2 regions of the Acidovorax sp. LjRoot66 genome follow, and region 1 is predicted to be linked to the other one. Evidence: predicted binding sites of a transcription regulator. Region 1 holds the regulator's gene; the other holds the start of a gene.
What was found. The regulator FNR, encoded in region 1, switches genes on or off when oxygen is low (the NO sensors DNR and NnrR bind a similar motif). The targets are predictions, from matches to a motif close to TTGATNNNNATCAA.
Positions count from the first base shown of each region.

Region 2: the regulator FNR is predicted to act here: its motif matches at 2,773-2,786, upstream of ACSQ3Y_RS01950 (hemerythrin domain-containing protein).

Region 1 covers NZ_CAXUQU020000001.1:5,069,988-5,081,297, reverse strand. The annotation lists gene ACSQ3Y_RS23910 (Bug family tripartite tricarboxylate transporter substrate binding protein) at 75-1,055, shown strand; gene ACSQ3Y_RS23905 (MBL fold metallo-hydrolase) at 1,177-2,148, shown strand; gene ACSQ3Y_RS23900 (histidine phosphatase family protein) at 2,120-2,725, shown strand; gene fnr (fumarate/nitrate reduction transcriptional regulator Fnr) at 2,722-3,441, opposite strand; gene hemN (oxygen-independent coproporphyrinogen III oxidase) at 3,614-4,996, shown strand; gene ACSQ3Y_RS23885 (sulfite exporter TauE/SafE family protein) at 4,999-5,730, shown strand; gene ACSQ3Y_RS23880 (HD-GYP domain-containing protein) at 6,044-7,372, shown strand; gene ACSQ3Y_RS23875 (EAL domain-containing protein) at 7,369-9,837, shown strand; gene ACSQ3Y_RS23870 (helix-turn-helix domain-containing protein) at 9,911-10,729, opposite strand; gene ACSQ3Y_RS23865 (zinc-dependent alcohol dehydrogenase family protein) at 10,816-11,310, shown strand, end outside.
Region 2 covers NZ_CAXUQU020000001.1:415,911-427,220, forward strand. The annotation lists gene ACSQ3Y_RS01940 (heavy metal translocating P-type ATPase) at 1-875, shown strand, start outside; gene ACSQ3Y_RS01945 (methyl-accepting chemotaxis protein) at 1,025-2,698, shown strand; gene ACSQ3Y_RS01950 (hemerythrin domain-containing protein) at 2,845-3,423, shown strand; gene ACSQ3Y_RS01955 (alkene reductase) at 3,569-4,699, opposite strand; gene ACSQ3Y_RS01960 (YbfB/YjiJ family MFS transporter) at 4,894-6,114, shown strand; gene gstA (glutathione transferase GstA) at 6,143-6,751, opposite strand; gene ACSQ3Y_RS01970 (class II aldolase/adducin family protein) at 6,859-7,629, opposite strand; gene ACSQ3Y_RS01975 (ABC transporter substrate-binding protein) at 7,866-8,735, shown strand; gene ACSQ3Y_RS01980 (GlxA family transcriptional regulator) at 8,796-9,938, opposite strand; gene ACSQ3Y_RS01985 (amino acid ABC transporter ATP-binding protein) at 10,092-10,862, shown strand; gene ACSQ3Y_RS01990 (amino acid ABC transporter permease) at 10,859-11,310, shown strand, end outside.

The DNA of each region.
Region 1 (11,310 bases):
GGGTAAACGCTGCCCCAGGCTATTACGCATAGCGGAGTAACATCACGCAGATATTAATCCCCTGAGGTGCAGACATGTTGAAGAATCGTCGCTTGTTGGCTGGAATGCTCGCTCTGCCGGCCCTGCTGGCCTGGGCCGCCCCGGCCAGCGCGCAAACCTACCCGGCCAAGGCCATCCGCTGGCTGGTGCCGTACCCGGCGGGCGGCGGCTCCGATTTTCTTGCGCGCACCGTGGGCCAGCAGCTGTCGACCCAGGTCGGCCAGCCGGTGCTGATCGACAACAAGCCCGGTGGCAACACGGCCATCGCCGCCGTGGAAACGGGCCGCGCCGCGCCCGACGGCTACACCATCCTGTCGGCCGACAACGGCACCATGGTGTTCAACCCGGCGCTGTACAGCAAGCTGACCTACAACCCCAGCAAGGACCTGCTGCCCGTGACGCTGATGGGCAAGTTCCCGATGATCCTGGTGGTCAACCCGGGCGCCGACTTCAAGGACGCCAAGGACTTCGTCGCCAAGGCCAAGGCCAAGCCCGGCGCCATGAGCTTCGGCTCGGCCGGCGCAGGCAGCCCGCACCACCTGGCGATGGAGCTGCTCAAGGTCGATGCCGGCCTGTTCATGACCCACATCCCCTACCGCGGCGCTGCGCCGGCGCTCACGGACCTGGCCGGCGGGCAGATCCCGGCCATGATGGTTGACCTGGCCGCCGGTGGCGCCTTCATCAAGGCCGGCAAGGTGCGCCCGCTGGCGGTGGCCAGCGCCAAGCGGCTGCCGCAGCTGCCCGATGTGCCGACCTTCGCCGAACTGGGCTTCAAGAACGTCGAGGCGTCTGCCCAGGTGGGCATCGTCGCGCCCGCAGGCACGCCGGCGGACGTGGTGGCTGCCCTGCAAAAGCAGGTGGCTGCCGCCATCAACCAGCCTGCGGTCAAGCAAAAGCTGGTGGACTTCGGCATCGAGCCCGTGGCCAGCACGCCGGCCCAGTATGCAGACCTGATCCGCACCGAGACGGACCGGTGGCACAAGCTGATCAAGGCGCAGCGCATTACCCTGGACTGACGCCCCTGGCAAGATCCCAAGACCCCATGGCGCCTACTGATTTGCGCCGGGTCTGGTGCCATCGTGCCACTCCCCGTTACAGTTGAAAACTCATCAGTTCAACTCAATACCGGAGAGTTTCATGCTGTCACGCCGCCATTTCCTGGGTGCTGGGCTTGCCGCCCCTGCTTTTTACGCTGCGGGCTCGTTCGTGCCTGTGTGGGCGCAGAATGCGCCCAACTTCGGTACGCCCACCCTGCCCAACCCCGGCTTTCGGCGCATGAAGGTGGGCGATGTGGAGGTGGTGGCGCTGGCCGATGGCGTCACGCGCCGCCCGCTGGGCGAGGAGTTCGTGAAAAACGCGCCGCTGGCCGAAGTGCGTGCGCTGCTCACCTCGCAGGGCCTGCCCACGGACTACATCGACGTGCCCTACACCCCCTTCCTGGTGGTGGCAGGCGGGCGCAAAATCCTGATCGACACGGGCCTGGGCGAGTTTGGCGGCCCCACCACCGGCAAGCTGCTCGACAGCCTGGCCGCTGCAGGCCTGAAGGCCGATGACATCGACACCGTGCTCATCAGCCACTACCACGGCGACCACATCAACGGTATTCGCAATAAGGCGGGCGCGCCGACCTTCCCAAAGGCCAAGGTGCTGGTGCCGGCCGCCGAGCATGCCTTCTGGATGGACGATGCCCGCATGGCGGCTGCGCCCGCGGGCATGAAGGGCGCCTTCGAGAATGTGCGCCGCACCTTTGCCACCATGCCGGCCGACACGCTGGTGCAGTTCGGGGCGGGTACCGAAGTGGCACCGGGCATCCAGTCCGTGGCGGCCTACGGGCACACGCCGGGCCACACCCTGTTTGAGCTCAAGTCCGCCGGCCAGAACTTCTTTTACGTGGCTGACCTGACCAACGTGCCGGCCCTGTTCGCACGCAACCCCGACTGGGCCGTGACCTTCGACATGGATGCCGAGGCCGCACGCAAGGTGCGGCGCGAGGTGTTCCAGCGCATCACCGCCAGCAATGCCATGCTGGGGGGCTTTCACTTCCCGTTCCCGGCTTTCGGGCGCATGGCGGCATCGGGCAATGGCTATGCGTTCCAGCCCGCAGCCTGAAGTGGCCGTTGGCCGGCGCACCGTGCTGGGCGCCGGGCTGGCGTTGACCACGCTGCATGCCTGGGCCGCCCAGGACCCCGAGGCCGAGGCCCTGCTGCGCAAGGGCGGGGTGGTGGCTGCGTTCCGCCACGCGCTGGCGCCCGGCACCTTCGATCCACCGGGGTTTCGCCTGGGCGACTGCGGCACGCAGCGCAACCTCAGCGAAGAAGGGCGCGAGCAGGCACGGCGCACCGGCGTGTGGTTCAAGGAGCGCCAGCTGCAGCCGGCCAAGGTGCTTTCGAGCCCCTGGTGCCGCTGCATCGACAGTGCCACGCTGGCCTTTGCCGCCCCCCAGGTGTGGCCCGCGCTGGGTTCGCCGCGCGGCGCGCCGGAGACCACCGGTGCCAGCCACCTGCGCGAGCTGCGCCAGGCGCTGGTGGCCGCGTCGGCACGGGGCGCAAGCTTCGAGGCCTGGTTCACCCATATGTTCGTGCTGTCCGATCTGGCCAGCACCAACACCAGTTCGGGCGAGGCGCTGATCCTGCGCGCGGACCGCAGCGGCAAGACCGAGGTGCTAGCCCGCCTGCAAGTCTCTTAGCTACAGGTCTGCGAGTTGACGATGCGCTTGAGCGCATCGGTGTCCAGGATGCGCACATGGCGCTGCTTGACCTCGACGATGCCGTCCTCGGCGAACTTGGAGAAGGTGCGGCTCACGGTTTCGAGCTTGAGGCCCAGGTAGCTGCCGATTTCCTCGCGCGTCATGCGCAGCACCAGCTCGGACTGCGAGAACCCGCGCGCGTGCAGGCGCTGCACCAGATTGAGCAGAAAGGCGGCCAGGCGCTCTTCGGCGCGCATGCTGCCCAGCAGCAGCATCACGCCGTGCTCGCGCACGATCTCGCGGCTCATGATCTTGTGCACATGGTGCTGCAGGGCCGTGACCTCGCGCGAGAGCTCCTCGATGCGGTCGAACGGCATCACGCAGACCTCGGCATCTTCGAGCGCCACGGCGTCGCAGGTATGGTGGTCGTTGACGATGCCGTCCAGGCCGATGATCTCGCCCGCCATCTGAAAGCCCGTCACCTGGTCGCGCCCGTCCTCGGTGGCCACGCAGGTCTTGAAGAAGCCGGTGCGGATGGCGTAGAGCGAGGTGAACACCTCGCCGTTGTGGAACAGCGTGCCCCCCCGCTTGACCTTGCGCCGCACGGCCACGATCTCGTCGATGCGCGTGAGCTGCTCGTCGTTCAGGCCCACGGGCATGCACAGCTCACGCAGGTTGCAGTTGGAGCAGGCGACTTTGATGGTGAGCGGGTTCATGGGCACAGCAGCTGATTGGGGGTGCGAACGGATCGCATCCGGGGGGAGGAGCGTGGTGGTGGCTGACATGCATCAAATTGTGGGCCCTGCGACTCCGTGATCACTTGATCTGCGTCAAGGTCGGTGGGCAAAGGCTGCGGCACAGTCAGTACCCAACAAGGAACCGCTCCCCATGACCGCTGTGACGCCCGAACTTCTGAGCCGCTTCGACGTGCCTGGTCCCCGCTACACCTCTTACCCCACGGCTGACCGTTTCGTCGAGGCTTTCGGAGAAGACGAGTATGTGCTGGCCCTGGCCCAGCGCAAGGCGGGCACGCCGGGCAAGGCGTTGCCGCTGTCGCTGTATGTTCACATTCCGTTCTGCGAGTCGCTGTGCTACTACTGCGCCTGCAACAAGATCATCACCAAGCACCACGACCGGGGCGATGTGTACCTGCGCTACCTGGCGCGCGAGGTGGAGCTGCACACGGCCCACTGCGGTACGGGCCAGGTGGTGAGCCAGCTGCACCTGGGCGGGGGCACGCCCACCTTTCTGTCGGACGACAAGCTGCGCGAGCTGATGGCGGTGCTCAGGCGCAGCTTCACGTTTGCGCCGGGCGGCGAATACTCCATCGAGGTGGACCCGCGCACCGTGACCCCCGAGCGCCTGGCGGTGCTGGCCGAGTTGGGGTTCAACCGCCTGAGCTTTGGCGTGCAGGATTTTGATGCCGATGTGCAAAAGGCCGTGCACCGCGTGCAGCCGGCCGCGCAGGTGTTTGCGCTGGTGGAGGCGGCGCGCAGCCTTGGGTTTGACTCGGTCAACGTGGACCTGATCTATGGCCTGCCGCGGCAGACTCCAGAATCCTTCGACCGCACGCTGGAGCAGGTCAAGCAGCTGCGGCCCGACCGCATTGCGCTGTATGCCTATGCCCACCTGCCCGAGCGCTTCAAGCCTCAGCGGCGCATCGTGCCGGCCGAGCTGCCGGCGGCGCCTTCCAAGGTGGCCATGCTCTCGCGCTCGCTGCAGCAGTTCATGGACGCGGGCTATGTGTACGTGGGCATGGACCACTTCGCCCTGCCCACCGACGCGCTGGCCGTGGCCAAGCGCCAGGGGCGGCTGCACCGCAACTTCCAGGGCTACAGCACCCAGCCCGACTGCGACCTGATCGCCCTCGGAGTCTCGGCCATCGGCCGGGTGGGCGCCACCTACAGCCAGAACGCCAAGACCCTGGATGAGTACTACGACCTGCTGGACCAGGGCCGCCTGCCCGTGGTGCGCGGCCTGGCCCTGAACCGCGACGACCTGGTGCGCCGCGCCGTGATCATGGCGCTGATGTGCCAGGGCGAGTTGCTGTTCGAATCCATCGAGGCGGGCTGGCTCATCGACTTCCGGCGCACCTTTGCGTCCGAACTGGAGCAGCTCGCGGGCCTGCAGGCGCAGGGCCTGGTGAGCGTGACGGAGGAGGGGATCACCGTCTCGGCCATGGGCTGGTTCTTCGTGCGCGGCATCGCCATGGTGTTCGACCGCTACCTGCAGGCCGACCGCAACCGCGCCAGATTCTCCCGGATCATCTGACCATGCTGGCCACCCTGGGCTGGACCGCGCTGCTGATGGGCCTGGCCGGTGGCCCGCACTGCCTGGCCATGTGCGCGGCGCCGTGCGGGGCGCTGGTGGGGCAGGGTGGGGAACAACCCGTTCGCTGGGCCGGGCAGGGGGGCGCGGGGCTGGCCGAACCCGCACCATCGCTTGCGCTGGGCCGGCTGCTGGCCTTCCATGGCGGGCGGGTCGCCGGCTACGCTGGCCTGGGCGCGGCTGCTGCCCTGGCCATGGATAGCCTGGCCTGGCTGACCCAGCGCACCGCTGCGCTGCAGCCGGCCTGGACCTTTTTGCACCTGGCCATGATGGCCTGGGGCCTCTTGCTCCTGGTGCAGGCGCGCCAGCCGGCCTGGGTGGAAGGCCTGGGCCGCTCGGTGTGGCGGCGCGTGCAGCCCCTCACGGCGGGGGCGGGCGGTGTGGGTGCGGCCGGGCTGCTCTGGGCGCTGATGCCCTGCGGCCTGCTGTACTCGGCCCTGCTGGTGGCGGCGCTCAGCGGTGGGCCGGTGCAGGGGGGCGCCACCATGGCGCTGTTCGCCCTGGGCAGTGGCCTGTGGCTGGTGGGCGGGCCGTGGCTGTGGTCGCGCCTGCGCAGCCGCATCAACCAGGCCCGGGCCGACTGGGGCACGCGCGTGGCCGGGGGGCTGCTGTGCGCGGCGGCCGGCTGGGCGCTGTGGATGGACCTGGTCTACAAGCCTTCGCTGTGGTGCCGGTGAGACAGCCGGTCAGCCGCCAGCTGTTGTTTTGCGCGTCCTACGCAGTTGCACGGATCGCAGGGCCGCCTGATCGGTGCATTGCCAGGGCTCTGCGTCTGCAGGGGGGCGGCCTGGAGCGAAACGCGGCTTTGGCGCAACGCTCCGGTGCAGGGTTTTCCCCGGGGTGTCGTGCATTGCATCACCGAATTCGGGACAGTATCGCCATGGCTATGTCCTATGACATTGCAGGACAAGACAGGCCTTCAGAACTGGTGATAATGGTGTAACCAATGGTGGCAGCGATGCCGCCGTGCTTCCACCCGTACGCCCCGAAGTGAATTCTTCCATCCTCATCGACATCAGCCAGCTGCGCATCGGCATGTACATCCAGCTCGACCTGGGCTGGATGCACCATCCGTTTCCGGTGAGCAGTTTCCGGGTGGCGTCTGCCGAGCAGATCGCCACCTTGCGCGAACTGGGGCTGACGGAGGTGCGCTACGTCCCCAAGAAGAGCGATCCCGACCTGCGCGAGCTGGCGCTGCCCCCGGTGGGCAGCCACCAGGAGGCGCCGCCCGCCGACGCTCCAGGTGCCGTGCGGGAGGCGACGGCCCCCGCTCCGCTGGCTGTGCCACCCGACCCCGCTGTGGATGAAGCCGCCGCCCGCCGGCGCCGGCTGCTGGAGGCGCAGAACCGTGCCCTGGCCCAGTGCAACCAGCGCTTTGGCGAGGCCACGCGCCGTTATGTGGCGCTGGAGAAGGTGGTCGTGGACCATCCCGAGCGCGCCCGCACCGACGGCGAAGTGCTGGTGGCCGGCTGCGTCAGCGACCTGCTCAACAACGGCGATTCGGTGATCCGCCTGCTCTCCGAAGGCGTGGGCGAGCCCGGGGCGCTGCACCCCGTGAACGTGCTTGTCGTCAGCCTGCTGCTGGGCAAGGCCCTGGGCATGAAGGCCGAGGACCTGCAGGACCTGGGGGTGGCCGCCCTGATCCATGACGTGGGCAAGATGCGCCTGCCCGACGCATTCAAGAACGTACAGGCCCACATGCCCGCGCCCGACCGCGCCCGCTACGAGGGCCATGTGCGTGAATCCGTGGCGCTGGCGGGCCGTATGGGCCTGGGCAAGCCGGTGCTGCTGGCCATTGCGCAGCACCATGAAATGGTGGACGGCAGCGGTTTTCCGATGCGGCTCACGGCGGCAGACCTCTCGCGCCCCGGCCAGGTGCTGGCGCTGGTGAACCACTACGACCGCCTGTGCAGCCCCGGCAGCGGCATGGGCGGGCTGACCCCGCACGAGGCGCTGTCCGTCATCTTCGCCCAGCACAAGGCGCGCTTCGACGCCGTGGTGCTGGGGGCCTTCATCCGCATGATGGGGGTGTACCCGCCGGGCTCCATCGTGCAGCTGGTCAACGACCGCTACGCCATCGTGGCCTCGGTCAACTCCTCGCGGCCGCTGCGCCCCAAGGTCATCGTGCACGACCCGCGCGTGCCCAAGGACGAGGCGCCCATCCTGGACCTGGAGACGGTGCCCGAGCTCGGTATCCGCCGCAGCCTCAAGCCCGCACAGCTGCCGCGCGAGGCGCTCGACTACCTGTCGCCGCGCAAGCGCATCTGCTACTTCTTCGAGCGTGCCGTGGCCCCCGTCCCCGACGAGGGTGGAGCGTGATCCGGCCGCTGCCGCAGGCATGGATCGACGGTTTGCTGGAGGCGGTATGGCTCGTCGATGAAAAGACCCTGTACATCCTGGCCGCCAACCAGGCGGCCGAGCACCTGACGGGCCTGACCATCGCCGACATGCTGGGCACGCCGGTCACCCTGCTGGCGGCCACGCCGCAGGACCAGATCTTCTGGAGCCAGCCGGCCGCCGTGGTAGCCGACGGCATCCATTCGCACACCAGCGTGCTGCACGCCACCGGCATCCTGGTGGCGGTGGAGCGGCGCGTGACGCGCGTGCCCCGGCTCGAAGGCGGCACGGCCTTCCTCGTCACCATGGTGGACCGAAGCCACCAGCAGGCCACCGAGCGCGAGCTCGAAACCCTGTTGGCCGAGCTGCGTGCCACGCTCGATTCGGCCGCCGACGGCATGCTCGTGTGCGGCCTCGATGGGCGGGTGCGCGCCTTCAACCAGCGGCTGGCCCAGCTGTGGAACGTGCCGGCCCCGCTGCTGGTGCGCCGCGACGACGAGGCCTTGTTTGCCCACATGGCCGACCAGGTGGCCGACGTGCCCACCTATGTCGAGCGCCTGGCCGCCGTGGTGGCCGAGCCCATGCAGGAGAGCATCGACATCCTCGGGCTGCGCAACGGCATGAGCCTGGAGCGCCGCTCGGTGCCCCAGTTCAGCCAGGGGCGCGCCGTGGGGCGGGTGTATTCGTTTCGCGACATCACGCGCCAGAACGAGGTGCAGGCCAGCCTGCGCCTGGCGGCGCGGGTGTTCGAGTCGAGCATGGACGCGATCTTCATCGCCGACAGCCACCACCGCCTGATGCGCATGAACCCCGGCTGCGAGCGCCTGGTGGGCAAGACCGCGCGCGCCTTCGAGGGTGCGGCTGCAGCCTCGCTGTTCGGTGGCGGGCCCGATGCCGACTTCATGGCCCAGGTCGAGGCCGGCTGGGCGCGCGAGGGCTTCTGGGAGGGCGAGTTGTGGCTGCCCCGCGAAAACGACGCCTACTGCGCCGTGCAGCTGTCCTGGGTGGCGCTGCGCGACGACGAGGACCGGCTGGTGCAGAGCATCGGCTTCATGCGCGACCTCACCTTGCAGCATGCCGCGCAAAAACGCATCGAGGAGCTGGCCTACAGCGATGTGCTCACCGGCCTGCCCAACCGCCTGCTGCTGTCGCAGCGCGTGGACACCGCCATCCAGGGCGCGCGCCAGAGCGATACCGGCTTTGCCATTCTGTTCCTGGACCTGGACCGCTTCAAGATCATCAACGACTCGCTGGGCCACCCGTTCGGCGACCGCGTGCTGCAGTTGGTGGCCGAGCGCCTGCAGACCTGCCTGCGCCAGACCGACATGCTGTGCCGCCTGGGCGGCGACGAGTTTGTGATCTACCTGCACGGCGGCGATGCCGTGGTGGCCGAGAGCGTGGCGCGCCGCATTCTCGACGAGATGCTACGCCCCTTCACGCTCGACAACATGGGTTTTTCGATCCAGTGCAGCATCGGCATGGCGCTGTACCCGCAGGACGGCAGCTCGCTGGACGAGCTCATCAAGCAGGCCGACACGGCCATGTACCAGGTCAAGGAACGCGGGCGGGGCAGCTACGGCTTCTACCAGCCGCAGATGAACGCCAACCTGCTCTCGCGCATGAAGCTGGAGCACGCCATGCGCCAGGCCCTGGGCGAGCAGCGCATGGCCGTGCACTACCAGCCGCAGGTGAGCATGGAGACCGGTGCCATCACCGGCGCCGAGGCGCTGATACGCTGGACCGACCCCGAATTCGGCTCCGTCTCGCCCGGCATGTTCATCCCGCTGGCCGAAGAATCGGGCTACATCGTCACGCTGGGCGCCTGGGTGATGGAGCAAGCCGTGCGCGAGGCGGCGGCCTGGATCCACAGCGGCCACCCCATCGTGGTGTCGGTCAACGTCTCGGCGCTCGAATTCCGCCAGCCCGACTTCGTGGAGCGGCTCACGCGCCTGTTGGCCGTGCACCAGTTGCCGCCCACACTGCTGGAGCTGGAGCTGACCGAAACCATTTTGCTGCAGGACGCTACCGAAATGGAGCAGCGCCTGCACGAACTGGCGGGCCTGGGTGTGAGCCTGGCCATCGACGACTTCGGCACCGGCTATTCGAGCCTGGCGTATCTGAAGAAGCTGCCCATCCACAAGCTCAAGATCGACCAGTCCTTCGTGCGCGGCCTGCCCGACGACGATGGCGACCGGGCCATCGTCAGCGCCATCATCAGCATGGGCCGCGCGATGCGCATCGAGGTGGTGGCCGAAGGGGTGGAGACCGAGGTGCAGCGCGCCGTGCTGCAGCAGATGCACTGCGACCACTACCAGGGTTTTCTGTGCGCGCCCGGCCTGCCGGCCGAAGACTTTCGGCGCCTGCTGGGCCGGCCAACGGTGGCACCGCCCGGTGTGCCAGCGCCGCAGCCCGTGACAGCAAAGCCCGCGCCAGAGCCTGGGGACTGAGCCCTCAGGGGCATTTGTCGTTGCAAAGAGCTGGGCGCCGATCTGCCAGCAGTGGTGCAAGCAATCGACCTTCTCAGCCCGCAAGCCTGCTTGCCAGGGGCGGGCGTTCGGCAAGTACGGTCCGCGTCGCTGCATCGGCTGGAAACAATGTCTCGATCCGCATCTCCTGCAACGTTACGTCTTGCGCCGTGCCTATGGTGGCAATGGTGGTGAAAAGATTGAGTTCGATGCTGTCTCGTTTCAAGTTCAATCCTGAGATCAGTGGCAGTGTCTCGACCGGCAGGCGCGGCTCGCCCAGAGCCTTGAGTACGGGATCGATCTCCATCAGCAGTTCGTCGTCGCGTTGCTCGCGCACATGCGCGCTGCCCAAATCGCGACGCAGGCGGCCCAGTACCTTGCGCTGCACTTCCTCCAGGTTCCGGATGAAGCCCCGCATGCCTTCGGGGCGCATGACCAGCTGCGCCATGTTGACGGGTGCTGCACACTTGCCGGCATCGGCGGTGAAGGTGGCCAGCACCCACCTTCCTGCTGCGTTCGCGTCGACCACGTCGTAACAGCGATTGACGATGAAGGTGGGATTGGGCTCCATGGCCTGAAGTACGAACTGCAGCGCGTCGCGCACGGGTCCGAGTGTGAGTCCGTCCATTGGCGTCTCGGTATAGAGCGGCGCGAAGCCGGCAGCAGCCAGCAGCTGGTTTCGCGCGCGCAGGGGCAGGTCCATGGCTTTCGTCAGCACCGCCACCATCTCGCGACTGGGGCGGGCCTTGCCGGTTTCCAGGTAGCTCACGTGGCGTGTGGAGACGCCCGCAGCCAACGCCAGATCCATCTGGCTTTGCCCGCGCATGGCACGCCATGATTTGAGTTGCGGGCCAAAATGCGATGCAGTCTTCATGGCTCCAAGAATAACGTTTCGTTTCGTGGCGGCAATAACCTGCGACGTTATCGACAGCCCAGGTAGCGGGCCTAAGAATGCACCCCATGCAAACTTATTTCCTCCACCCCAACGGCATCTCGGCGCAGGAGCGCGAGGTGCCCACGCCAGGCCCCAGCGACATTGTTGTGCGCGTCAAGGCCGCATCACTCAACAAGCGCGACTTGTTCATCCAGGCGGGCACGTACCCCATCGCCGCGAGGTCCGGCGTGGTGCCGCTATCGGACGGCGCGGGGGAGGTGGTAGCCGTGGGCGGGCATGTCAAACGCTTTTCTATCGGCGACCGCGTGGCGGGCAATTATTTCGCGCGCTGGAAGAGTGGTCCCATCGGCTACGACGTGTTTGACCAGCTGGGTTGCACGCTCGACGGCATGCTTGCCGAGTACACAGTACTGCATGAAGAGTGGGCCGTGCGCGTGCCCGCTCACTTGACATGGCTAGAGGCCGCCACGCTGCCTTGCGCCGGGGTTACGGCGTGGAACTGTGTCGCAGGCGCCGTACCCATTGTGGCGGGGCAGACGGTGCTCGTGTTGGGCTCGGGT
Region 2 (11,310 bases), 4.7 Mb from region 1:
TCGAAGGCGCGGTGCTGGCGGCGGTCGCGGCGGTGCAGAGCGGCAGCGAGCACCCGCTGGCGCGCGCCGTGGTGCGCGCGGCGCAGGAGCGCCAGCTGGCCCTGCAGGCCCCAGATGCCGTGCGCGCCGTGCCGGGCCGTGGCACCGAAGGCGAAGTGCAGGGCGCCAGCTACCTCGTGGGCAGCCTGCGCTGGATGCAGGAGCTGGAGGTGGACCTGGGATCGCTGGCCGGCCGTGCCACCGATCTGCAGGCCGAGGGCGCTACCGTCTCTGCGGTGGCCGAGCGCACGGCCCAGGGCCTGGCCTTGCGCGCATTGCTGGCCTTTGGCGATGAGCCCAAGCCGGGCGCGCGCGAGGCGCTGGCGGCCCTCAAGGCCCGGGGCATCCGCACGGTGATGCTGTCGGGCGACAACCGGGGGGCGGCCGAGGCCATGGCGCGCCGCCTGGGGCTCGACCCGGCGGCGGGCGAGGTCATGGCCGAGGTGCTGCCGGGTGACAAGGCCGTGCGGGTGGCCGCATTGCAACAGGGCGGCCATGTGGTGGCCATGGTGGGCGACGGCGTGAACGACGCGCCGGCCCTGGCCGCCGCCGACGTGGGCATGGCCATGGGCAATGGCACCGATGTGGCCATGCATGCGGCGGGCATCACGCTGATGCGCGGTGACCCCTTGCTGGTGGCGGCAGCGCTGGACATTTCGCACCGCACGGTGATGAAAATCCGCCAGAACCTGTTCTGGGCCTTTGCCTACAACGTGGCCGGCATCCCCTTGGCGGCGCTGGGTTACCTGAGCCCGGTGGTGGCCGGGGCTGCTATGGCGCTCAGCTCGGTAAGCGTGATGGCGAATGCCCTCCTGCTCAAGCGCTGGCGCATGTGATAAACACGTATGGCGCATGGTCACACTTGTCTGGCAAACTGCAACGTTTTGTTGCAGCCCGGCGGACACGGGGGTGGGGAAGGCCCTGCGTCGCAGACGCCTTCCTTGCAGTCCGGCACGGGCACACACATCCATAAGGACGACAGATCATGAATCTTTTCTCGCTCATGCGGCAGTTCACCATTCGATTCCGCATGCTGGGGGCCATTGGCGTGGTGCTGGGTCTGCTGGGGCTGCTGGGGGGTGCCGGCATGCTGGGCATGTTCCGCATTGCCGATCTCAGCGAGGACTTCATGGCCAACTCCTTCGCCGAAGTGGGGTACATGGCCGAGCTGCGCGGCGAGATGGGCACCATCCGCCAGCTCGAGAAGGACATGATCATCGGCTACGAGAAGCCCGAGGTTGTGAAGGTGGCACAGGCCAAGTGGCTGGCCAGCCAGGAGAAGGCCAAGAAGATCGCCACCAAGTTCCTGGACGGACCCGAGGACAGCGACAACCCCGTGGTACGCGACATCATCAAGCGCCTGGACAGCTACCGCGAGCAGTTCGCCCATGTGGCGCGCCAGCTGGAGGCGGGGGGCTACGACACGGCCACCATCGCCAACCGCATGAGCGGCAAGGCCGTGGCCGAGTTCGACCAGGCCGACAAGCTCATGGTGCAGCTCGATGAGGTGCTGCGTGCCGATGTGGCCAAGGCCGTGGAGCAGCAGAGCAGCGTCACTGCGCAGACCAAGTTGCTGTTCGCGTTGGCTGTGCTGATCACGGTGGTGGTGGTGGTGCCGCTCACGCTGCTGAACATGCAGTCCATCTGCAACCCACTGGCCGAAGCCCGGCGCATGGCGCAGGCGATTGCCGGTGGCGATCTGTCGCAGCCCATCAACCCGCAGGGCAAGGACGAGGTGGCCGATCTGCAGCGCGCGCTGCGCGACATGCAGCAGGGCCTGGGTTCGCTGGTGGCGCAGGTGCGCGATGCCAGCGGCAACATCGCCACGGCCAGCCAGGAGATCGCCACGGGCAACCAGGACCTGTCGCAGCGCACCGAGCAGACGGCCAGCAACGCGCAGGAGGCCGTGGCCTCACTGTCGCAGCTGACCTCCACCGTGCAGCAGACGGCATCGTCCTCGCAGATGGCCAACCAGTTGGCGGCATCGGCCTCCAATACCGCCACGCGTGGCGGCTCGGTGGTGCAGCAGGCCGTGGCCAGCATGCAGGAGATCTCGGCATCGAGCCGCAAGATCGGCGACATCATCGGCCTGATCGACTCCATCGCCTTCCAGACCAACATCCTGGCGCTGAACGCGGCGGTCGAAGCGGCCCGTGCGGGCGAGCAGGGCCGTGGCTTTGCCGTGGTGGCCAGCGAAGTGCGCAGCCTGGCCCAGCGTTCGGCCGCAGCGGCCAGCGACATCAAGGCGCTGATCAGCAACAGCGTGACCGCCGTGGACGGCGGTGTGCGCCATGTGGAAGACGCGGGCACGGCGATGAAGGAGATCGTGGCCAGCGTGCAACGCGTGGGCGACATCATCGGCGAGATCACGGCCGCGGCCACCGAGCAGTCGGCCGGCATCGGCCAGGTGAACCAGTCGGTGGGCGAGATCGACCGCATGACGCAGCAGAACGCGGCGCTGGTGGAAGAGTCCGCTGCCGCGGCCGAGTCGCTGCGCGAGCAGGCGGCGCGCCTGTCGGAAGTGGTGCAGCAGTTCCAGCTCGACGAGTCGATGGCCCACAGCGGCCATGGCGGTCACAGCGGCAGCCCCGTGGCCCAGCCCCATCAGCATGCATCGCTGCGTGCACCAACGGGCTCGCGCCAGCTGTTGGCACGCTGACGCCACGCCGTCTTCGGCCCCAGGGCAAGGCCCCGCGCGCTTCTGCGAGCGGGGCTTTTTTCATGGGGCTTTCATTGACCTGCGTCAGGTCGGTCCGGACACCGGCATGGCACCCTTGGGGCAATGTAATCTTCAGGAGCGAAGCCATGCCCCATGCCAGTGTGCGGACCATTCGCGACGAACACGCCTCGCTGGCAGCGGTGCTGCGCTCGCTGGAACTGATGCTGGACCGGGGGCCGGCCGACGCGCCGGCCGCGTTCTTCGACGTGATGCGCGCGATGCTGTTCTACATCGATGAGTTTCCCGAGCGCCAGCACCACCCCAAGGAGTCGCAGTGGCTTTTCCCCCGAGTGGCGGAGCGTGCGCCCGAGGCGGCGGCAGCCATCGCGCAACTCGAGCGCGAGCATGCAGGCGGGGAGGCAGCCGTGCGCGAGCTGCAGCACCTGCTGCTGGCCTGGGAACTCTTGGGGGACACGCGGCGCAGCGCGTTCGAGGAGGCCCTGCAGCGCTATGTGGCCTTCTACCTAGAGCACATGCGGATCGAAGAGACCGTGGTGCTTCCCGCAGCCCACGCGCACCTGGATGCGCAGGACTGGGCGGCCGTGGATGCGGCGTTTGCCAGCAACATCAATCCCCTGGCGCAGGGCCCGGTCCGCGACGGGGCCTATGACCGCTTGTTCACCCGCATCGTGATGCGGGCCCCCAGTCCGATAGGGCTGGGGTAGCCCCCCTGAGCCGCTTCGCGTCATCCCCCCAAAGGGGGGACGCCCCCGGTGCGGCGGGGCGGCCCTTGCACGGGGGCACTGGCGTGTACAGCGCGCATTGCATGCGCTGCTGAGGCAGGCACCGCCCGAGAGCTGACAACGCTTGTTACGCTGCTGTCTCAGCGAGCGTCGGGTAGTCGGTATAGCCCTTCTCGCCGCCGCCGTAGAAGGTGCTCTGGTCCCAGGCGTTGAGCGGGGCCTTGGTGCGCAGGCGCTCGACCAGGTCGGGGTTGGCGATGTAGAGCTTGCCGAAGGCCACGATGTCGGCCGTGCCGTCGGCCACCACTTTCTCGGCCAGGCCGGCGTCGTAGGCGTTGTTGACCATCCAGGCACCCTTGCCGCCGGCTTCGCGGTAGGCCGTCTTGAGGGCGGCGTAGTCGAAGGGGCGGTCCGGCAGTTCGCGCGGGCCGCCGGTAGCGCCTTCGATCACGTGGATGTAGGCCAGGCGCAGCTGGGCGAGCTGGCGGATCACGTAGTCGAACAGGGGCTGCGGGTCTTCGTCCACGATATCGTTGGCCGGCGTGACGGGCGACAGGCGGATGCCGACCTTGCCGCCACCCACGGCATCCACGGCGGCGCGCGTGGCCTCGAGCAGCAGGCGGGCGCGGTTCTCGATGCTGCCGCCGTAGTCGTCGGTGCGCTGGTTGGCGCCGGTCTTGAGGAACTGATCGAGCAGGTAGCCGTTGGCGCCATGGATCTCCACGCCGTCGAAGCCGGCGGTCTCCACCGCGTTGCGGGCGGCGGCCGCGTAGCTGTGCACGATGCCGGGCAGCTCGGATGCGTCGAGCGCGCGCGGCTGCGAGGTGGGGGCGAAGCTGCCCTTGCCGGTGGCGCGGTCGATCAGGTAGGTCTTGGACTTGGCGATGAGGGCCGAGGGCGCCACGGGTGCGCCGCCATCGGGTTGCAGGTCGTTGTGCGAGATGCGGCCCACGTGCCACAGCTGGGTCACGATCTTGCCGCCGGCCTTGTGCACGGCGGTGGTGACCTTCTTCCAGGCATCGAGCTGCTCGGTGCCGTACAAGCCCGGCACGTCGGCATAGCCCTGGCCCTGGTGGCTGATGGCCGTGGCCTCGGTGATCAGCAGGCCGGCGCTGGCGCGCTGCGCGTAGTAGGTGGCCGTGATCTCGGCCGGCACGGCATTGGGTGCGCGGTTGCGCGTGAGCGGTGCCATGGCGATGCGGTTGGCCAAGTGGATGTCACCGACCTGGAGGGGATCGAAAAGAGAGGCTGTGGACATGGAGCGGAGCTTTCGTTCGTGCGGAGGTCGCAAGGACCGGAAATGACGGACAAGCGTATTCGCAATCGGCAAAGGCTGCAGTGGGCTGGCGCAACACAGGGCAAGGGATTTGTGTTACCGCAAGGCCTGGGAGGCTGCGCATGGAGAACAGCGGGCGACAGCACCGTGGACCCTTGCCCGGCACAATGGCCGCCATGAGCCATGACCCGCCCGCGCCTTCCTCCGCCCTGCTGCGCAATGGCCTGTGGCTGGCCGTGGCCCTGTCGATGGGGGCGGCTGTCTCGCTCGGTATCACGCGCTTTGCCTACGCGCTGCTGCTGCCGCCGATGCGCGAGGACCTCTCCTGGTCCTACACGCTGGCCGGGGCCATGAACACCGTGAATGCGCTGGGCTACCTGCTGGGCGCCCTGGCCACGCCGATGTTGCTGCGCCGCTTTTCGCCCGGCACCTTGCTTGTGGCGGGGTCGGTGCTGGCCACCGTGTTCATGGGGCTGTGCGGCTTTTTCGTGGATGCCGTGCCGCTGCTGGTGCAGCGCCTGCTGGCCGGGGTGGCGAGTGCGCTGGTCTTCGTCTGCGGCGGCCTGCTCGCGGCGCGGCTGGGCGCGCAGCAGCCCGGGCGCAGCGGCCTGCTGCTGGGCCTGTACTACGGCGGCACGGGCTGGGGCATCAGCCTGTCGGCGGTGCTGGTGCCGGCGGTGCTGGCCACTGCACCGGGCCCGCACCCCTGGGCCTGGGCGTGGTGGGCACTGGCCCTGGCCTGCGTGGCAGCCACGCTGGTGCTGCTGTGGCCGGCGCGGGCGCTGCAGGCCCTGGCCGCACCGGCCGCTGCCGCAGCTTCCTCGCAGCCGGCAACCGGTGGCATGCGCTGGGCGGCCTTTGCGCCGGCGCTGCTGGGCTATGGCCTGTTCGGTGTGGGCTATATCGGCTACATGACCTTCGTGGTGGCGCTGCTGCGTGAGCAGGGCGCCAGCGGCACGGCCGTGACCTGGTTCTATGCGCTGCTGGGGCTGGCGGTGGTGCTGTCCTCGCGCATCTGGGCGGGCCTCCTGGACCGCAGCCGGGGAGGGCAGGCGCTGGCCCTGCTCAACGGCCTGCTGGGCGTGGCCACGGTGCTGCCGGCGCTGACCTCGGCGTGGCCCGTGGTGCTGGCCTCGGGCCTGCTGTTCGGCGCGGTGTTCCTGTCGGTGGTGGCCTCCACCACGGCGCTGGTGCGGCACAACCTGCCGCAGGCGCTGTGGGCCAGCGGCATCAGCGCCTTCACCATCGTCTTCGCGGCCGGCCAGATCGTCGGGCCCACGGTGGTCGGCTGGATCGCCGATGGCCCCGGCGGGCTGGCGCGCGGGCTGGTGTTCTCGGCCTGCGCGCTGTGGATCGGCGCGGCCGTGGCGTCGCGGCAGAAACCGCTGGAGGCATGACGCGCCAGCGGCGGCCGCTCGGCGCTGCTTACTTGAGCAGGCCTTCAGCCTTCATGGCTTCCTGCACGGCAGGGCGGGCGGCCACGCGGTCGCGGTAGGCGGCCAGGTGGGTGAAGGCCGAGATGTCCACGTTGGTGGGCTTGGCCCAGTTGGTCACGGTGAACAGGTAGCCGTCGGCGACGGTGAACTGTTCGCCCATCAGGTACTGCTTGTCGGCCAGCTGGCCGTCCACCCACTGCAGGCGCTGCAGCAGCTTGTCGCGCGCGATGGTCTTGTATTCCTCGGGCGTGGCGGGGTTGAACAGGGGGCTGAAGCCCTTGTGGATCTCGGTGCCGATGAAGGTCAGCCATTCCTGCAGGCGGTAGCGCTGCAGCGAGCCGTTCTGGGGGGCCAGCATCTTCAGCGGCACCTGGTCGGCGATGTACTGCAGGATGGCCGGGCCTTCGCGCAGGCGCGTGCCGTCGTCCAGCTCCAGCAGGGGTACGTAGCCCAGCGGATTGATGGTGTAGTAGTCGGTGCCGTCCTGCAGCTTGTGGCTCTTGGTGCTGGCCAGCACGGGCGTGAACGCCAGGCCCGCTTCATGCAATGCGATGTGCGGAGACAGGGAGCAGGCGCCAGGAGAGTAGTAGAGTTTCATTGTGGGTCCTCTGGGTTGGATACGGCGGGAACCCCCGATCCTATGCGCTGCTCCCGCTTTTTGCATGACCCGGGCGGTAAAGCCGCCCGGGTTGCCCGGGGCAAGTGTCAGCTGTCGTAACCAGGCGCGTCGCGCTGCGCCTTGCGCAACAGCGAGGGCCAGACAAAGGCACCGCCCAGGCCACCGGTCTGCACGCGCATGGCCTGGGCCACGCCACTCACGATCTGCGGGTCCAACGGGTTGAGCTCGCCGCCGGCCTGGGCGTCGATCTGGATGCGGCAGGTGTTCTCGAAGGTGTACATCGACAGGAAGGCGTCGGCAATCGACTTGCCCACCGTGAGCAGCCCGTGGTTGCGCAGCATGAGGAAGTTGGCCTCGCCCAGGTCAGCCTGCAGGCGCGGCTTTTCCTCGTCGCGAAAGGCCACGCCCTCGTAGCCGTGGTAGGCCAGCGAGGCGAGCACGAAGGTGCTCTGCTGGCTGATGGGCAGCACGCCGCATTTCTGCGCGCTCACCGCCACGCCGGCGCGGGTGTGGGTGTGCAGCACGCACTGGGCATCGTGCCGGGCCTCGTGCACGGCGCTGTGGATCACGAAACCGGCCGGGTTCACCGGGAAGGGCGAGTCGTGCAGCTTGTTGCACTGCATGTCGACCTTGATCAGGCTCGATGCCGTGATCTCGTCGAACATCAGTCCGTAGGGGTTGATCAGGAACTGGTGCTCGGGGCCCGACACCGACTCGGGCAGCTTGGCGCTGATGTGGGTGAACACCAGGTCGCTCCAGCCGTACAGTGCCACCAGGCGGTAGCAGGCGGCCAGGTCGCAGCGCAGCTGCCATTCTTCGGGGCTGACGCTTTCTTGCAGGGAGGGGATGGCGATCATGGGGTGTGTCTCCTGGAGTTGTGGGTATCGGAAGGCCCACTGTAGGCCGCCTGCAGCCCTTGGACTGTCCGGCAGGCTACACAACGGAGCTGTTTCCTGGGGCATTCCCGCAATGTCGCGGGCATTCCATTTCGCCGTGCGCACCTCCAATCGCCACGCGGCAGGCGTCCCTACAGTCGATTCACCCCATCGCACGATGGGAGGGAACCACCACCGGACTTCTGGAGATCACCACCATGCCAACACTCAAAATCGCGAGGCTGCTGGCCTCGTTCGCGGCCGCCACCTGTCTGTCCGCCCTGGGGCTTTCGGCCCATGCCCTGGAGACCGTGGACAAGGGCGCCTTCACCATCGCCTTCTCGGGCGACATGCCGGGCACGGGCTACCAGGACGGCCGGATGGTGGGCTACGACGGCGAAATCCTGCAGCGCGTCGCCGAGGCGTTGCAGCTCAAGGTCAAGCCGGCGCTGATGGAGTGGTCGGGCACCATCGCCTCGGTGCAATCGAAGCGCGTGGACGTGATGGCCGGCACCATGGGCTGGACGGAACAGCGCTCGAAGATCATGGCGCTGAGCGACCCCATCCACTACTTCAAGAACGGCATCACGCAGTCCGACAAGACCGACTGGAGCAAGTTGAAGGACCTGGAGGGCAAGAAGGTCGGCACGATCACGGGCTTCTCGTTCATCCCCGAGCTGCGCAAGATCAGTGGCCTGCAGCTGGCGCTGTACGACACCTCGGACGCGGCCGTGCGCGACCTGCTGGCCGGGCGCATCGACGCGGTGATCGGCGACCCGCCGGTGATGCAGTACGCGATCTCGCAGAACCCGCAGTGGAAGATCAAGTTCAACGCCTTCAGCGATGCCTCGCCCGACTACCCGCTGCTCACCGGCCCGGGGCAGGTGGTATTCGGCCTGAACAAGGACAACCCCGAGCTTCTCAAGGCGGTCAACACCGAGATCGCCAAACTCTGGCAGACCTGCGAGCTGCGCAAGATCGGCAAGACCTACGGCCTGGTGCAGGACGTCTGGTACATCCCGGTGGGCCAGAACGCCCGGGCCGGCGTGGACCGCGCGGCAGACTGGAAGCTGCCTTCCTGCAAGTGAGCTTTTGAGACCCTGGCGAGCCGCGTGCATGCCCCTGGGAACGCATGCGGCGTTCTTGCTTCAGGCCTCCACGGTGCCGGCCTGCAGCGCCTTGCGCATGCGCCCCGGCGGCATGCCGTACAGCTGCTGGAAGTGCCGGATGAAGTGCGAGGCATCGGAAAAGCCGCACTCGTAGGCGATGGTGATCACCGGCAGGTCGGTGCTGGTGAGCATCCAGCGCGCGTACTTGAGGCGCGCGTTGCGGTAGAACTCCGACGGCGTGGTGCGCGTCTCGGCCAGGAAGACGCGCTCGAGCTGGCGGCTGCTCGAATCCACGAGTCGCGCGATGACCGCGATCTCCAGCGGCGTGCCGATGTTCTTTTCCATCAGCACGATGGCCTGGCGCAGCTTGTCGTGGTCGGCCGTGCCGTAGCCCAGCGCATGGCGGCGCGCCACGTGGGTGCTGCTGGCGGCGGGGTTCACCGTCATCTGGTGGATGACCTTGGCCGCGCGGTCGGGCCCGCAATGCAGGCGCACCAGCTCGGCCGTGAGCTCCACGATGGAGATGCCGCCCGCGCAGCTGATGCGGTCGCCGTCGAACACGTAGTGGCAGTCCGTGCGGTAGTCCAGGGCCGGGAAGGCGGCCTTCCAGTCCTCCACATGGTAGGGGTGCACGCAGGCCTGGCGCCCGGCCATGAGCCCCGCGTGCGCCAGCGCGAAGGTGCCGGTGCAGATGCCGATCAGCGGCTTGCCCAGCGAGGCAGCGAAGTGCAGGAAGGCCTGGTAGCGCGGGCTCGCGGTGGGGATGGCGGGCAGCAGCCCGCCGATGACGGCGATGTAGTCGTAGTCGCATTCGGACGAGAGCGATTCCTGCACCGGCACGGCCACGCCGCAGCTGGCCTGAACCGATTGCCCCGGCACGCCGAGGATGGTCCACGAGCAGCGGATCTGCCGGCTCTGGTCGCCCACGTCGGCCGCGTGGCGCAGGCCATCGCACAGCCCGGCCAGCGACAGCAGCGGGAACTGCGGCCACAGCAGGATGCCCACGCGCAGCTCGGTGGCTGACGCGTGGGCGGGCCGCTTGCGCGTGGCGGCCGCCCGGGGTGAGGCGTCGAGCCGGCCGATCAGTGCACCAATGTCGCCTGCGTTCTGTGCACTGGCCTGGTGCGCGGCTGCACCAATCTCGTCAGAGAGGGCATCGGGGGGCGCTTTGGGTGGGGGCATCGGGTTTTCCCTGCATGTCGCATACGTTCAATATAGCGGCGACCGCCTGCAATGAACAGAGGGTCGGTATTCCTAGCATGGAGGCACTGGGTATCGAGGGGTGCGGCTGCAAGGACCGTGCCGCGGCACCCGCAGTTTTGTCTGGAGAACCATGTGAACCATCCCCTGCTTCAAGTCAGCGGCCTCAGGAAGAGCTACGGCCCGGCCGAAGTGCTCAAGGGCATTTCCTTCGACCTGCAAAAGGGTGAGACGCTTTCGCTGATCGGGCCCAGCGGCTCGGGCAAGTCCACCTGCCTGCGCTGCCTGAACTTCCTCGAAAAGCCCCAGGCCGGCGAGGTGCTGCTCAAGTCGAAGCGCATCGGCCAGTTGCCTGACCGCAAGGGGGGCTGGCGCTTCATGACCGACACCGAACTGGCGCCACAGCGCCGCGAGATCGGCATGGTGTTCCAGCTGTTCTACCTGTGGCCGCACCTCACCGTGCGTGAGAACGTGGCGCTGGCCTCCATCAAGGCCGCCGGCATGCGGCGCGACGAGGCCCATGCGCTGGCCGAGGAGATGCTCGACAAGGTGCACCTGCGCCATAAGGCCGATGCCTACCCCGAGCAGCTCTCGGGCGGGCAGCAGCAGCGTGTGGCGATTGCGCGCACGCTGGCACAGAAGCCCAAGCTGATCCTCTTCGATGAGCCGACCTCGGCGCTGGACCCGGAGCTGGTGGGCGAGGTGCTGGGCGTCATCCGCGAGCTGGCCGAGGAGGGCCGCTCGATGATCCTGGTGACGCACGAGATCCGCTTTGCGCGCGACGTGGCCGACCGCGTGATCTTCATGGACGGCGGGCATGTGGTGGAAGAAGGACTCGCTGCCCAGGTGATCGACCAGCCGCGCATGGAGCGCACGCGCAGCTTCCTCGGCCAGGTGGGGGCATGAGCATGCCTGGCATCGACACCTTCACTCTGATCGTGGCCACGCTGGCACGGGGCGCGCTCACGGCCGGGCAGGTGGCCCTGGGCGCCGGCCTGCTGGCGGCCAGCCTGGGCCTGCTGCTGGCGCTGGCCGTGGTCTTCGTGCGCCAGCGTCTGCTGCAGCTGGCCATTGCGGCCTATGTGGAATGGATGCGCAACGTGCCGGCACTGGCGCACCTGTTCGTGCTGTACTTCGGCCTGGCGTCCGTGGGGGTGCGGCTGTCGCCACTGACCGCTGCGGTGCTCGGCTTGGGCCTGGTGGGCGCGGCGGTTCTGTGCGACGTGTTCGCGGCCGGCCTGCGCTGTCTGCATGCGGGCCAGCGCGAGGCCGCCCTGGCCGTGGGCCTGACGCCCGCGCAGGCGCTGCGCAGCGTGCTGCTGCCGCAGATGCTGCGCGTGACGCTGCCCTCGCT